DNA from 4 places in the Vibrio artabrorum genome. Region 3 is predicted to be linked to each of the others. Evidence: predicted binding sites of a transcription regulator. Region 3 holds the regulator's gene; each other region holds the start of a gene.
The links. The regulator PurR, encoded in region 3, represses purine synthesis genes. The targets are predictions, from matches to a motif close to TNANGNAAACGTTTNCNTNA.
Positions count from the first base shown of each region.

Region 1: the regulator PurR is predicted to act here: its motif matches at 1,966-1,985, upstream of metK (methionine adenosyltransferase).
Region 2: the regulator PurR is predicted to act here: its motif matches at 1,859-1,878, upstream of glyA (serine hydroxymethyltransferase).
Region 4: the regulator PurR is predicted to act here: its motif matches at 2,071-2,090, upstream of OCU36_RS19470 (NCS2 family permease).

Region 1 covers NZ_AP025458.1:2,607,153-2,611,371, forward strand. Annotated here, with positions in the region: gene tkt (transketolase) at 1-1,786, opposite strand, end outside; gene metK (methionine adenosyltransferase) at 2,174-3,328, shown strand; gene OCU36_RS11660 (DUF2189 domain-containing protein) at 3,696-4,219, shown strand, end outside.
Region 2 covers NZ_AP025458.1:2,277,080-2,281,298, reverse strand. Annotated here, with positions in the region: partial or broken gene OCU36_RS10190 (winged helix-turn-helix domain-containing protein) at 1-901, opposite strand, end outside; gene OCU36_RS10185 (YitT family protein) at 984-1,586, opposite strand; gene glyA (serine hydroxymethyltransferase) at 1,934-3,184, shown strand; gene OCU36_RS10175 (hypothetical protein) at 3,665-3,991, opposite strand.
Region 3 covers NZ_AP025458.1:1,869,200-1,873,418, reverse strand. Annotated here, with positions in the region: partial or broken gene OCU36_RS08415 (TVP38/TMEM64 family protein) at 1-162, opposite strand, end outside; gene OCU36_RS08410 (TfoX/Sxy family DNA transformation protein) at 175-765, opposite strand; cyclic di-GMP riboswitch class I at 893-978, opposite strand; gene purR (HTH-type transcriptional repressor PurR) at 1,144-2,148, opposite strand; gene torD (molecular chaperone TorD) at 2,462-3,109, opposite strand; gene torR (two-component system response regulator TorR) at 3,365-4,078, shown strand.
Region 4 covers NZ_AP025459.1:1,222,579-1,226,797, reverse strand. Annotated here, with positions in the region: partial or broken gene OCU36_RS19490 (IS6 family transposase) at 91-261, shown strand; gene OCU36_RS19485 (DUF6622 family protein) at 457-975, opposite strand; gene OCU36_RS19480 (hypothetical protein) at 1,013-1,231, opposite strand; partial or broken gene copI (copper-resistant cuproprotein CopI) at 1,591-1,965, shown strand; gene OCU36_RS19470 (NCS2 family permease) at 2,177-3,541, shown strand; partial or broken gene OCU36_RS19465 (IS3 family transposase) at 3,690-4,219, opposite strand, start outside.

The DNA.
Region 1 (4,219 bases), 740 kb from region 3:
ACTGCGCATCTTGCTTGTCAAATGCGTCAGTGGCAGGCATAGAGACTACGCGTACTTTCTTACCTTCAGCCGTTAGCTCAGCAGCAGCGTTAACCGCAAGCTCAACTTCAGAACCCGTTGCAATGATGATTAGCTCTGGCTTACCAGCACAATCTTTCAGGATGTAACCACCCTTAGCGATGTTAGCCACTTGCTCAGCGTCACGATCTTGTTGTGCCAGGTTTTGACGAGAGAAGATAAGTGCAGAAGGACCCTCTTTACGTTCGATTGCCAGTTTCCAAGCCACGGCAGACTCAACTTGGTCACATGGGCGCCATGTGCTCATGTTTGGAGTCAAACGTAGAGAAGCGATCTGCTCCACCGGTTGGTGAGTCGGACCATCTTCGCCTAGGCCGATAGAATCGTGTGTGTAAACTTGGATGTTCTGAACTTTCATCAGAGCCGCCATACGCATTGCGTTACGTGCGTATTCCATGAACATTAGGAACGTTGCGCCGTAGGGTACGAAACCACCGTGAAGGGCGATACCGTTCATGATCGCTGTCATACCGAATTCACGTACACCGTAGTGGATGTAGTTACCAGAGAAGTCAGTTGCTTCAAGCGACTTAGAACCCGACCACATAGTCAGGTTAGAAGGCGCAAGGTCAGCAGAGCCACCCATGAATTCAGGTAGCATAGCACCAAACGCTTCTAGTGCATTTTGAGAGGCTTTACGTGAAGCGATGTTTGCTGGGTTAGCTTGAAGATCAGCAATGATTGCCGATGCTTTCTCTTCCCACTCAGCGGGTAGTTCGCCGTTAGTACGACGTTTGAATTCTGCTGCTAGTTCTGGGTAAGCCGCTGCGTATGCGTCAAATTTAGCATTCCACGCCGCTTCTTTTGCTGCGCCTGCTTCTTTTGCATTCCACTCTGCTGCGATATCCGCTGGGATTTCAAAAGGACCGTGTTCCCAACCCAGTGCTGCTTTCGTTGCTGTGATTTCATCAGCGCCTAGTGGAGCACCGTGACAGTCGTGCGTACCGGCTTTGTTTGGCGAACCAAAACCGATGATCGTTTTAGTACAGATAAGAGTTGGACGAGGGTCCGCTTTCGCCGCTTCAATCGCTGCGTTGATAGCGTCAGAGTCGTGACCATCTACCGCTGGGATTACATGCCAACCGTAAGCTTCAAAACGCTTAGGTGTATCGTCAGAGAACCAACCTTCCACTTCACCATCGATAGAGATGCCGTTGTCATCCCAGAAAGCGACTAGCTTACCAAGACCAAGCGTACCGGCTAGAGAACAGGCTTCGTGAGAGATACCTTCCATCAGACAGCCATCACCCATGAACACGTAAGTGAAATGATCGACGATGTCGTGGCCTTCTTTATTGAACTGTGCCGCCAGTGCTTTCTCTGCCATCGCCATACCAACAGCGTTAGTGATGCCTTGACCTAGTGGACCCGTCGTTGTTTCGATGCCCGGTGCGTAACCATACTCTGGGTGACCTGGAGTCTTAGAGTGCAGTTGACGGAAATTTTTCAGGTCTTCAATTGAAAGCTCGTAACCTGCAAGGTGAAGCAGAGAATAAATCAACATTGAACCATGACCGTTAGATAGGATAAAACGGTCGCGGTCAGCCCACTCTGGGTTTGCTGGGTTGTGGTTCAAGTGGCCACGCCAAAGCACTTCAGCGATGTCAGCCATACCCATAGGTGCGCCTGGGTGGCCTGAATTTGCTTGTTGAACACCGTCCATGCTGAGTGCGCGGATTGCATTGGCTAGATCTTTACGAGAAGGCATGTCTGCTCCTGAGTACATAAGCGAATTAAAAAAGAGATAGATGCTAAACTTTTCATTTTTATTAGCGCGGGTATTCTCTCAAACGACTTTAGCGACTGCAAACGTTTTACTGGCATTTTAATGTTCATTTTTCGCAACTTTCGAACATTTATGTCAGCCAACAACAATAAACCTCAACGCCACGCAAACGTTTAGTTATGGCATATCATAAAAAAGAGCTTGTAATTCAACCGCTGGAATTTAGAATAGCCGTCTAGATGTAGAAACACCTACAGAACATACTGTATTGAGTGGCAGCGCTTCCTAGCTTGCGACGCCTAAAATTATTTGCATATCACTGTTTGCAACCAAAACTATTTGCAACCAAAAACTAAAAGTGGAGCTCTCATGGCTAAGCACCTATTCACTTCTGAATCTGTTTCAGAAGGTCATCCAGATAAAATTGCAGACCAAATCTCTGATGCTGTTCTTGATGCCATCTTGGAACAAGATCCGAAAGCACGCGTTGCTTGTGAGACTTACGTAAAAACCGGCATGGTTATGGTTGGCGGTGAAGTAACAACATCGGCATGGGTTGATATCGAAGAAATCACTCGTGAAACAGTACGTGAAATTGGTTACGTTCACTCTGATATGGGCTTTGATGCTGACTCTTGTGCAGTACTAAACACCATTGGTAAGCAGTCTCCAGACATCAACCAAGGTGTTGATAAAGCTGACCCTAAAGATCAAGGCGCGGGCGACCAAGGTATCATGTTTGGTTATGCGACCAACGAAACACCAATCCTAATGCCTGCACCAATTACTTACTCTCACCTTCTGGTTAAGAAGCAGGCTGAAGTACGTAAGAGCGGCAAGCTTGATTTCCTTCGCCCAGATGCGAAATCACAAGTAACATTCCAGTACGACCAAGGTAAAATCGTTGGTATCGATGCGGTTGTTCTTTCGACTCAACACTGTGATTCGGTAACCACACCAGACCTACGTGAAGCGGTTATGGAAGAGATCATCAAGCCAGTACTTCCTGCTGAGTGGATCAACAAAGACACGAACTTCTTTATCAACCCAACCGGTCGTTTCGTTATCGGTGGCCCAATGGGTGACTGTGGTCTAACCGGTCGTAAGATCATTGTTGATACCTACGGCGGCGCGGCTCGTCACGGCGGCGGTGCATTCTCTGGTAAAGATCCATCAAAAGTTGACCGTTCTGCAGCTTACGCAGCGCGTTACGTTGCAAAAAACATCGTAGCGGCTGGCATGGCTGACCGTTGTGAGATTCAACTGTCTTACGCTATCGGTGTTGCAGATCCAACATCTATCATGGTTGAAACGTTTGGTACTGAAAAAGTAGCGCACGAGATCATCATTGAAGCCGTTCGTCAAAACTTCGACCTACGTCCATACGGTCTTCAAGAGATGCTGAACCTGCTTCAACCTATCTACAAACAGACAGCTGCATACGGTCACTTTGGTCGTGAAGAGTTCCCTTGGGAAGCGACAGACAAAGCCGCAATCCTTGCGGATTTCGCAGGCCTAAAATAATTTAGCGACTGCAATTTGTTTCTTTAAAGCCCTGACTTCTGAGTAAGGGCTTTATTTTTATGCACTTACCAGCTCTTTCTCGGTATCCCCGACTCTACCGACCTCTTTTACCGTTAACCACTTAGTATAAAAAAACGCCGATAATTTGTATTTTCCATCACTACTGACAATAGTTAAGGTAACTCCTAAGCGATCAAGCTCACATTTAACTTAAATTAATTCAGTCTGATAACGCTCGTTAAATGCACGCTAGAACAATAACTGGGATGACAAAGAGCCATTGAGCTCAACACCATAGCTCTCACACAAGCCACATCGGTGAGCCTTATGGAATTATAACTAGGACGTTATTTAACTAGGGGGATCTATGCCTCGTACCGCTCACACATCCGAACTCAACGAGAAAAAAGACAAGGTCAGCGACCAAGATTACGCTCGAACTATTCCTTGCAACCAAATCAGTATTTCCGCGCCCTTCCATTGGTTGTCGCTTGCTCTGCATGACTTAGTAAAAATGCCGTTAATCAGCGCATTTTACGGACTGTGCTTTATGGTGGCCGCTATCGCCATTGTTCAACTGGTTCAATGGCAAGGAACGCACCTTGTTGTGATGCCAAGCCTGATCGTCTACATGCTGATAGGCCCATTTCTTGCTCTGGGTTTGTATGATGCCGCTTGGGAAAGAGAAAAAGGGCACAACACCAACCTACTGCACTCGATGAAAGCCATCACTCGCAACTCTACCCATCAATGGGCCTTTGCAGTGGTATTGATGGTCGCGATGATATTTTGGATGCGTATCGCGGCGTTATTGCACGCACTTTACCCTTCAGTGCAAGGTGCGCCATTGACTGAGTTTGCTCCCTTCTTAATCACCGGTTCAGTGATTGG
Region 2 (4,219 bases), 410 kb from region 3:
CGCTGCTGCTGATGTTATTAACATCAATAGAGTAAACCCCACCAAACGCCAACTTCCCTGAGTTTGGGTAAATCAGGCTTATTTTAGCGACAAGGCGTTTATCTACCTCTTGATCCTTCAGCTGAATGTTAAGCAGGTAATCACTGGTACGCATGTTCTTTGCGCCCGGAAAGAAGGGAGAGCTATCTATAGGGTCAAGGAAGTAGCTTGGCGCATCTTGGTTAGCAAGATCGGTGTAGGCGTATTCAATCTGCTGTTGAAGTATTAATGCTTTTACGACTTTTCGGTATTTTCTGGAATTATCGCCAATGGCATCCAATCGATTCAGGAGAAGTTCCACCTTAGGAATCAATCGTTGGTCGCGTTCGACTTCAGAAGCACGAGTCGAAGATTGCCAAAGCATATAACCCATTACCGCAGTGCTGATCAGTAAAACCAAAGACACCACAACAAGCCAAGGGTTAACTGGATTGGAGCCCAATCCTTTTTGGCTGGTTGGAGATTCTATGGCGGTATCATCCGCTTCGGTACCAGGGGAAGCCGCAGCAAAGCTAACCGAACTTGGGTTAAGGAAATAACCCTTGCGTGGATAAGTCACCAGTATTTTGGTCGCGTCGCTATCTGGTAGGTTTTTTTGAAGTACTGAACGTAAGGTACTGATTCGGTTTGTCAGAACATTTTTAGAAATGAAGTTACTTTGCCATACAGATTCAATGATGTGCTCAGCAGCGAGCGGTTCTCCCACGCTAGTCAGAAACAGTTCGAGTAATTCAATAGAACGAGGTTCTAAATCGATGACCTGCTCGTCGCAGCTTAAGACTCGTGTGTTGGGGTTGAATTTCAAGCCTTCAATATAAATAGAGGCTTGTTGGTCTTTGGCGCTAGAGAGGTAATCTTGCATAGAAAAGGCGACGGTTTATAAAACCTAAATTCTAGCTGTTTTTGTTATTAAAAACAGCTAGTAATTCACAGGGTGATAGGTATTAAGACGCGTAATTCACCGAGTAGCGAGTTGGTTTATGATTCATCGCAAGCACGATATTCAATACAGCGGTGCCCAATACTGAAACGGCAATTATCCAAGGGGATACGAAGAAGAACGAGGCAAACAGAATACACGCATCAATACCCATTTGTGTTTTACCTACCGAGATACCGTAGCGGTCTTGGATAAACAAACACAATACGTTGAAACCACCTAGGCTTGAGCGGTGACGGAATAGGATTAGCATACCTAAGCCCATTAACAAGCCGCCGGCAACAGCACAATAGATCTCGTTATGAACTTCTAGCGAAATAACTAAGTATAAATGGTCAGCAAGGACAGACACTAACGCCCCAGCGATGGCACTGCTAATCGCAAAGCTACGGCCGAACCGTTTCCATGCTAACAAGTAGAAAGGGCAATTGGCCATAAAGTACAAAGTACCAAAGGTTACAGGCAAGAATTGACTCAAAAGCAGAGCCAGACCTGTAGTACCACCGGTAAGCAGATTCGCTGACTGCAAAAAGAAGACGCCTAACGCCACCAAAAACGTGCCAGTGAGAATCGCGATCCAATCTTCTTTACGTGAGTGTTTTTCCATCGTTTTTGTCATTACCTAACCAATAAAGGCGAGCATAGTAGAGAAAAACTTTAGCTTTCGGTAGCTTGAGGTGCAAAATTAAGGTAAACCTATGTAATCTGCGTTTTACAGGGTGTAAAGCGTATAATTGACAGTAAGCGTCATCTTTGGTTCGATAAGCTTAATAACCATGATGAATCTTATTTGTGATTATGAAAAAACTGCATGATAAAATGGCAATTAGCTCTTTATGACCCAGATCAAATTATGTAGAATGCATCGCATTAAAACAGTGACGAAAACGTTTGCTTTCGGTCGTTGTGCGGTTTTTTTGAAACTTTCAGTACAATCTGAGTCAGGAGATACAGATGCTTAAGCGTGACATGAACATTGCTGATTACGATGCGGATCTATTCGCAGCTATCCAAGAAGAAACTCTTCGTCAGGAAGAGCACATCGAACTTATCGCTTCAGAAAACTACACAAGCCCACGTGTAATGGAAGCGCAAGGTTCTCAACTTACAAACAAATACGCTGAAGGCTACCCAGGTAAGCGTTACTACGGTGGTTGTGAGTACGTAGATAAAGTTGAAACGTTAGCAATCGAACGTGCATGTGAACTGTTTGGCGCGCAATACGCAAACGTACAACCTCACTCAGGTTCTCAAGCAAACAACGCTGTGTACATGGCTCTTCTAAACGCTGGCGATACCGTTCTGGGCATGAGCCTTGCGCACGGTGGTCACCTTACTCACGGTTCTCCAGTCAACTTCTCTGGTAAGCTTTACAACATCATTCCTTACGGCATCGATGAAGCCGGTCAAATCGATTACGAAGAGATGGAAGCGCTAGCGATCGAGCATAAGCCTAAGATGATCATCGGTGGTTTCTCTGCTTACTCTCAAGTTTGTGATTGGAAGCGCATGCGTGAAATCGCTGACAAAGTTGGTGCTTACTTCTTCGTAGATATGGCTCACGTTGCTGGTCTAATCGCTGCGGGCGTTTACCCGAATCCAGTTCCACACGCTCACGTTGTAACAACAACAACGCACAAAACGCTTGCTGGTCCTCGTGGCGGTCTTATTCTTTCTAATGAAGGTGAAGATCTTTACAAGAAGCTAAACTCAGCAGTATTCCCAGGCGGTCAAGGTGGCCCTCTAATGCACGTTATCGCGGGTAAAGCTGTAGCGTTCAAAGAAGCGCTAGAGCCAGAGTTCAAAGAGTACCAAGCTCGCGTCGTTGCTAACGCAAAAGCAATGGTTGCTGAATTCCTAGCACGCGGTTACAACATCGTGTCAGGTTCTACAGAGAACCACCTGTTCCTAGTTGACCTAATCGACAAAGACATCACAGGTAAAGAAGCGGATGCAGCACTAGGTTCAGCGAACATTACGGTGAACAAGAACTCAGTACCTAACGATCCACGTAGCCCGTTCGTGACTTCAGGTATCCGTATCGGTTCTCCTTCTATTACTCGCCGCGGTTTCTCAGAAGCCGATGCGAAAGAGCTAGCAGGTTGGATGTGTGACATCCTAGATAACATGGGTGATGAGTCTGTTATCGAAGCAACGAAAGCAAAAGTACTAGAGATCTGTAAGCGTCTACCGGTTTACGCATAATTTCTTCTGCGTAGTAATTTGAACTTCGTTGTCGACCATGCTCACTTACATCCGTAAGCTCCGCGTGCTCTCCTAGAATTTCAAACGACTACTTTGAAAAACGGTAAATTTGAAGGCTCCTGTTGGGAGCCTTTTTTGTGTTCGTAGTAATAAAGTCGTTGTCGAGCATGCTCACTTACATCCGTAAGCTCCGCGTGCTCTCCTAGAATTTCAAACGACTACTTTGAAAAACGGTAAATTTGAAGGCTCCTGTTGGGAGCCTTTTTTGTATTCGTAAGTAATAAAGTCGTTGTCGAGCATGCTCACTTACATCCGTAAGCTCCGCGTGCTCTTCTAGAGTTTCAACGTCTACTTTGAAAAATGATGATACTAGAGGCTCCTTCATAGGAGCCTTTTTTTGTTTTTGAAGATGGGTTATTGCAGGTAACAAAAAGGGCTGATGTTTGCACATCAACCCTTTAGCGTTTTCTGATCTTGGTTTTATTTTTTGATGCTCAATAAAGTGCCTGACTTACACTTAAATGAGTAGTAGTTGCGGCTTTCATTGAATTTGCCTAAGCCCTCGCCATCACAGTAGTCGATGTTGATATCACGCATAACTTCCAGCGTGTCTTCGCTGTTCAAAGCGAACTTGGAACCGTCAGAGCAGACGATACGAACGCGCTCATCTTGGCTGACAGAGTAGATATCGACTTCAGTATTACACAGCTCAAAAGAGGCTTCACGAAAGTTGTCTTGCTGAGTATTTGAAGCGCACCCAGCCATGAATGTGGCTGCGATAACGGCTAAAATTCCGAGTCTTTTCATTATTAGTCCTTCGGTATTATCGAATGTGGCGATGAATGTCATAGGGTACTTGAGGTAGCCTATACAACAATACGCTTTGGTTCAAGGTGCGTTCGTTGACTCTAAGATATACAAGTATAGATGTAGGCAGATAATTTATTATTGACTCACTACATGTTTATCCAATACGTATCATCAAAAAAAAAGACCAACACTGAGGCTGGTCTTTCAAAATTATGCGTGTTCTAA
Region 3 (4,219 bases):
ACCTAACAAAAGGATAGTGGCGATCAATGCCAGACCCAATATGACTTTTTTACTCATTGCGATTTCCTATAATTTTTAATGCATCACTTGAGTATAGACAGGCAAAACGTCAATTAACTTTCAGCACATATAAAAAAAGCCGCAAAAATGCGGCTTAGTCATAGGGTGATAATGTTAATTAACTCGATTGCTCAGCTCTTCGCGACGCTGTTGAGGTATCACAGACCAGTGTGTGCCATTGATAGCACCTTCTAGCGCCCAAAGCAGTTCGATACTGACAGAAGAGGCGTGTGATTCTTTGATGGCGTTAAATGCGTTTACAGAGCCTGATTCATATAAATGTTCTACAGATTCTATCCCAGCCTTTTTTAACATACGCTCAGTCGCGAGTCTGAGGTTAGGAAGATCTTTTAATCGAGTTGGCTTAGCTGAGGATTGCTGAGCTTTTTCATTTTTAGCATACCCTAAAGAAGCACTGGCCAGTTGCAAAATTTCCTTTTGATCTTGCCATAGGCTCTCGGGCAAAGCGAAATATTTGGTAACAACAGGGAACCCTCGTTTTTTGTAGACGTAAGGCTGAAATCCTTGCTGCTCGAATTGATTCGTTGTGCTTTTGTCTGCTCGTATATGCAATTGGTCATTTACCACTAGGGCAAACATGGTGTTATCAGCGAAAAGCCCGAAGCCACCAAACATTGAGCGTGATTTTATTTTTCCTAAGGGCTCAAACAACTTCATTGAGTCCTTTAGTATCGGTTTATCCATGTTATTCATCTCGGTGTATTTGAACTACGCCACCAAATAAGCAGGTCCGAGAGATTAGCAAAATGTTGCAACTAAATTGTCAATAAGCCGTAAATTACTAAATTATTAGCAACTACTGCATTTTGCCATCGGTAGCCCCGCTACCATACCAACGAGTGGTTTAGGCCGGAAGCTTTGCGTCTCACTCTTTCGAGTGATTTGCCCTGTGCGTGACTGATTAAATAGAATAAAGTTTTTGTTGAATGAAGCTCACACTTGCTATTCAAAAGTGTGATACTGCTTCAATTAATCTTCTTTCTTATATGCATCTAAGTTAGGTTTTTGTGTTGATAAAAAGGCGCCCCCAAAGGAGCGCACGATTAGATGAGAATATAACCATTAATTTAACGTTTTAACGGTGCTTCGCTCAACAATTTCAGGGTGCATTTCGAACACACGTTTTTCATGGTCTTTATCTTTAATGCGTTCTAATAAAATTTCAAATGCATTTTTACCAACACGACGCTTCGGTTGGTGAACCGTAGTCAACGGTGGAGAGAAGTACTCAGCCAGTTCGATGTTGTCGTAACCGATGACAGAGATATCTTCAGGAATACGAATTCCTTTTTCTTGTAGTCGGCTCATTAAGCCAAGAGCCATTGTATCGTTAAAGCAGAATACGGCTGTTGGACGTTTTTTCATTTCGATGATTTTATCTGCCGCGAGAACGGCAGTATCACATTCGAAGTTACCTTCAATGATCATGCTGTCATCAGCAGAAATCTGTGCTTCATTGAGCGCACGTTTGTAACCAGCGATGCGTTCAATACAGGCCGCTTTGTCTAAGTGGCCGCTTAAACAAGCTATGTCAGTGTGACCGCGATCAATTAGGTATTTTGTCGCTAGGTAGCCACCTTCTTCAGAGTTATCGATAATTTTATCGGCTTGAGAGCTTTCAGGCCCCCAGTCCATCACCACTTTAGGGATATCAGCGTGACGGTCCAACATCTCTCTTAGCTCTTCTGTTAAGTCAGAACACATCACCAAGATGCCATCGACACGTTTCTCTGCAAGCATTCGAATGTAGTCTCGTTGCTTCTCATAGATACCGCCGGTGTTACACAATATCAAAGTGTAACCTTGACGATAGCAGTAGCTCTCAACACCATCGATAACTTCAGAGAAGAACAGGTTCGTTGATTGCGTTACTAACATACCAATAGTGCGTGTTGTATTGCACTTTAAACTCCGTGCGACAGCACTTGGTGCGTAGTTTAATTCGTCTACGGCTTGATTGACTTTCTCTTGAGTTGCTTCTGCAACAAAACGTGTTTTGTTGATTACATGAGATACGGTCGTTGTCGATACGCCGGCTAAGCGAGCGACGTCTTTTATAGTGGCCATGGTTTTATCCTATTAGAAGCTACTTTCCCAAGTATGGGATGAAGTAGCCGTTAAGCTACCTAATTAAGAGCTTATAGTTGTAGGGCTCTTTGGGTACTAAGTGCTAAAAAACAAAAAACCGCTATTGAGCGGCTTGTCTTAACACTAAAATGCTCTGAATTTTTATAAGCATAGCATTTCGTGAGCATTTCATATTTTATCGTTTGCGGTCACAATTTTAAACTGACTAGAAATTACTCGCAACAAAATTCACCCAGAAATCCGGGTGAATTGTCACATTATCTGAATTTATTGACCGAGTCATACTGCCCGTTTATTCACCCGCCAAATATAGAGTGTCTAGGTTACAGAAAGCAACAAGTAGGGATGAAACCGATGCATAGAAACCGAATGAATCGATGTCGTGACATTTTGCATTGAACTTTGGTAACCAAGTCAGCAGTGTTTGTTCGATAAATTGCTGCTGACTAGCAAACGATTTCTCTAGCTCATCCTCACACTCAGTGTCGTTAGAGCGGATGATCAGGTTGCCAAGAAAGTCGAGTTCGATGGCAATGTGATCTGCTGGTTCTTTGAGATCTTGATTCACGACTAAATTGTGTTTCGCCATGATCTCTTCCATATCTTTTGCAGGTTTATCGTTTAATAACCCCGTCTCACCGATATACATTGAAGCGTAAGGAAGGGCGCCATGCTTATCCGTTTTTAAAAATAGATCACAGAAGTCAGCTGCTAGCTCTAACTGTGCATCTTCACGAGTTTGTAAACGGTTGAGCGCGTCTACCAAGCTGTCGATTGCTGGCTTAAGTGTTTCATTTTCCCCTAAACCAGTCAGAAAGGAACGAATTTCGACAGAATGATAGTGATCAAGCTCTTCTTGAGTGAGTTCTTTAGCGAATAAGCTTGATAGCCACCAATATATTTCTGCTCTTTGTTCGTTGAACGCTTTCGTATCTTTCATTTGATTAATCCTAATATCGTCTTTCGTATTGCTTGGCTACGAAGGCTAACTAACCGTGATATTTGTAGAGTACAACGTCACTCGCTAGCAATAATGCCTATATTGAATTGCGATGAGCGATAAATAGCAAGGTTTAAGATTGTCTTGTATCAAAAAAAAATCATCTTTCTGGCTTTTATCTTCTGTACGACTAGAATTGTTACTAGTTATGAATAGAATAGTCAATGAAACTATTAAATAAGAAAAGTGGTGTAGATGAGCTATCACGTATTGGTCGTTGAAGATGATGTGGTAACCCGCAGTAAACTGGTTGGATATTTCCAGAATGAAGGTTACACCGTGAGTGAAGCAGAGAGCGGTGCTCAAATGAGAAACGTTTTGAAAGAAAACAGCGTTGACCTCATTATGCTCGACATCAATTTACCCGGTGAAGATGGATTGATGCTAACTCGCGAATTACGCAGTCAATCAGACATTGGAATTATTTTAGTTACTGGGCGTACGGATAGCATCGACAAAATCGTAGGCCTTGAAATGGGTGCAGACGACTATGTGACTAAACCCTTTGAACTACGCGAACTGTTGGTTCGAGTTAAAAACTTACTTTGGCGTATTGCTGCCGCTCGCAAAACGGCGACGGGGCACGAAGAGCAAGATGACAATGAATCCGTTGTTCGTTTCGGTGAATGGACGTTTGATATTCCTCGCCGAGCGCTGAGCAAAAATGGCGAACCGGTGAAATTAACTAAGGCCGAGTATGAGTTACTCGTCGCACTATCTTCTTACCCTAATCAGGTATTAAGTCGCGAACGTATTCTGAACATGATCAGCCACCGAGTGGATGCGCCTAATGATCGTACCATCGACGTACTGATTCGTCGCATGCGTGCCAAAATGGAGTTTGACCCTAAGAATCCACAAATTTTTGTAACGGTGCATGGTGAAGGTTACATGTTCGCCGGTGATTAAAGTTTTTAGTGGCGTTTAATCAGTAACGAGACAATTAATCAGCAACGAGACAATAAGCGTAAAAAAGCCGAGACAGAGTATATGTCTCGGCTTTTTTTATAACGGCTCATTTTTTTCAGTCATTCACTTATTGCTTTCCCA
Region 4 (4,219 bases), on a different replicon from region 3:
AAATCAAAGGTAAGCTATGACAAACACATTCCGAATCACTTGGATTACGGTTTTCAGCATCGTTACGATGTTGATGTCTAGCTTTGCCTCCAGTTCAACCGTTGGGTGAAGCAAAAAACACGTCAAGCGCTGGGTTGGAAGTCAACGGAAGGAGCCTTGGCCAGTTTGCATGGTCGAGAAGTGTGGACGATGTTAAAACAAGAGCAGATAGATATTGAAGGGCAGACGGCCTTTGAGCGATTCTACGCACTCGCAGTATAATTGTATCTGTAGGGTTGGTCTGCCACGCCTCTAATTAGATTTGCGACAGAACCGTTTTAGCTCGTCTATTAGTTTTTCGAAGATACTTCTCTGACCTCTTCCTGCCCTAAGCAGCTACGCTGTCACAGGCGAGAGTTCTTATATTGCCATAAGAACAACTATGTATCGCTAATACGAATGAATCGGCGATACATCTTAAACTGCAGTAGTTGATTTTCTCGTTTTTACTACAACATTAAGGTTTCCTAACGTATTGCCCCAAAAAGAACCGATGCTAACTCCTGATAAAACACAGAAAACTGTGATAAAAGAAGCAGAGCTCACGATTTGGGGATCAACTGCAATAAAAGCAGAAAATACATAATGTGAAATAAAAGCAAAGAGTATCAGTAATAGAGAAATGGGTTGTCCCGGTAGTGTTAACATCATCGTATTGGGGTCATATTTAGCCTGACTAATGAAGACTCTATTAACTAATAGAAGACCTAATACTCCTACCACAAGAGAAGCGACAACTATGGTTAAGGTTAAGCTAGTCAACGGTACAGTTGTTGTGATGCCATAAATACCCCATATAAAGAAAAGCATAGGTATAATCAATAATCTTCCAACAGACACTTCCCTTGGTCTTAATGATGTAATCCCGCGACGGACTAAATAGGCAAAAAGAAACCATACCCAAACAGGTGTATTCCTAACTATTTCAATAAACATCTTTTAATCTCTTTTACAGGCGAAATCTTTACTTAAACTACGTATCTAACGAAATAATAAGCTCTCTAACTTCGGCATTATTTAGGAAAAGTGTGTATTTTTTTGCTTCAACACAACCTAAAATTACCACTATAGCTCTAGTGCGTGTTTTAGGATCGCTCCACCAGTTAAACAAGGTGCTACGGCCAAAGCCACTCATTGCGACAACATCGCTTATTTTAATGTGTTTCTTCTTAGTAAACTCATTAAGTGTCATATTTGCAAGTCCTAAAAATAGACCTTAATAGAGAAATAAGTCTACATATTAGACTTTAAGTGGTCAAGCAAAGTTAGTCATGACTTTAGAGTTTTTCCAATACAATTGTTCTGATTCATTGGGCTGTTTTTGCCCAACCCCCGAAATGGGGTTGTAAGCCGGAACCCGCCAAAATTTTGCTAAATCATTTCATATAGGGGGTCTACGCCGGAACCGCCAAAATTTCCGACATAGGATTGTAAGAATGTGAGTCATTTGATTGGTATGGGAATTAAGTTTTTCTATCTACCTATACACTCTAATATCATTGATATGAAGGGCGAAAGGACAAGGATTTTAAGTATTTATTCAGTTGCTTGATGTCTGAAGTAGGTATGCCAGCTAAAGGCGCGAATCCCGATAAAGTTGTTTATGTTCTGCTGAGTGATGACATGAAAATAACATTCAAAAATCAAGTGGATATTCAACCTAATGACGTGGTGCAATTCGTTGTCATGAATACTGGTAAGATTGATCATGAGTTCTCGATTGGCTCTGCCTCAGAGCAGTTAGTACACCGTGAAATGATGAAAAATATGGGGAATCACGCCCATGATTCGGGTAGTACCGTCACCGTTAAGCCGGGAAAAGCGAAGCAGTTGCTATGGCATTTTCATGGTGACAACAAGGTAGAGTTTGCATGTAATATTCCTGGTCATGCGGAAGCGGGGATGGTGAAAAAAGTTACTTTATAGTTTGAATATAGGTGCATACCTAGTTGGAATAAATAACAGCTAGGTATGCTGCTTAGCTACTGGGTTAGAGCTTTAAAACACTAAACCTTTAGTGATAACTATTGCAGACGTAAACGTTTACCTGTATTTTCTCGCCTTTAAAATTGTCACTCAAATTTTTGATTAAGAACGCTCCTTATTGAGCATTCTTTAGTACTACAAAGGAAATAGCATGTCCGAGAATTACGTCCCCCAAGCAAGTGATACACCTGCAAAAGGTCGTTGGTTAGATAACTTCTTCTTAATTTCACAACGTGGCAGTAATGTACGTCGTGAGGTTTTAGCTGGGTTAACAACCTTCTTGGCTATGGTCTATTCAGTCATTGTTATACCAAGCATGTTAGGTACAGCAGGTTTTGATCAAAGCTCAGTATTTATTGCCACTTGTTTGGTTGCAGCATTTGGCTCATTGTTGATGGGGCTTTGGGCAAAATTGCCAATGGCGATTGGTTGTGCCATTTCATTGACCGCTTTTACTGCTTTCAGTTTGGTACTCGGGCAGGGCATCTCTATCCCCGTTGCGCTGGGCGCAGTCTTCCTTATGGGCCTTATCTTTACTGCTATCACCGTGACAGGTGTGCGTCAGTGGATCTTAACCAATTTACCTGAAGGTATTGCACACGGCACTGGCATCGGTATTGGCTTATTTTTACTGCTTATCGCAGCAAGCGGTGTTGGCTTGGTGATCAAAAATCCAGTAGAGGGCTTGCCAGTAACACTCGGTGAATTCACGTCTTTCCCTGTTATCATGTCGATGCTGGGTCTTGCGGCTATTTTCGGCTTAGAGAAACGTCAGGTGCCGGGGGGGATCTTACTGGTGATCATCGCTATCTCAGCATTTGGTTTGATCTTTGACCCTGCTGTTCAATATCAAGGCTTCTTTGCTCTACCAAGCTTTGGTGGTGAAGACTCTTTGATAGGTTCTATGGATATCATGGGGGCGCTTAATCCTATCGTTCTGCCAAGTGTGCTTGCGTTGGTGATGACCGCTATCTTTGATGCGACAGGTACGATTCGCGCAGTAGCCGGCCAAGCAAACCTTCTTGATAAAGATGGCAACATTATCGATGGCGGTAAGGCACTCACTACTGATTCGGTTTCAAGTATTGTTTCTGGCGCAGTCGGTGGCGCTCCAGCAGCGGTTTACATTGAATCTGCAGCGGGCACCGCTGCGGGTGGTAAAACGGGTTTAACAGCAGTAGTGGTAGGTGTACTTTTCTTATTCCTATTGTTCTTGGCCCCAATTAGCTACCTAGTTCCGGCTTACGCAACGTCACCTGCACTGATGTATGTTGGTCTATTGATGTTGAGTAACGTTCGCAAACTGAATTTCGATGACTCTGTGGATGCACTAGCCGGTCTGGTGTGTGCAGTATTCATTGTACTGACGGGTAACATTGTAACCGGTATTATGCTTGGTTTCTTATGTTTAGTGGTCGGTCGCGTATTTGCAGGCGAATGGAAAAAGTTAAACTTAGGTATCGTCTTGATCACGATAGCTCTCGTTGCTTTCTACGCGGGTGGCTGGGCAATTTAAAGCAAATGGCTAAAACACTTTTCACTAATACCTAGCCTTTCGCTGGGTATTTTTTTATGGCGAGCAGAATAAAAGGTGAGGTTGTTCGTCACCCTGTCTTATGACGAGTAGCTTAATAGCGGCACTAAATGGAATCGGTAAAATAGTCAATTCCAGCATGAGTCAGAACTCGGTTACTAAGATCATAGAATATAACCTCTATATCCCAACAATTCCCCTTCCTACTCATGCTTTGTTTTAGATTATGAGCTGCGATTAAATCTCGGTAGTCTTTTGAGCAATATTGGCTTCCCTCTATCACTATCGATAATCACGTCTTCTGGCTGCCTCTGCGGAACAATGCCATTGATAGTGCATCACAGACCAGAGTGGCGGTCATTCTGGTGCTCATTGACCAACCAACGACTTGCCGTGAGTACAGGTCGATAATAACGGCTAAATACATCCAACCTTCGCTAGTCGCGAGATAGGTGATATCTCCAGCCCATTTTTGATTTGGTGCTGTCGCATTAAAGTCTTGTTCAAGCAAGTTCGGGGCAACAGGAAGCCTATGCTTACTGTCTGTCGTACATTTGAACTTACGGGCGGCCTTCGCGACTAAGCTCTGGCGTTTCATGCTCACGGCAATTGTTTTTACATCGTGCTTATTACCATTTGCCTCAAGTTCTTTTTGAATAC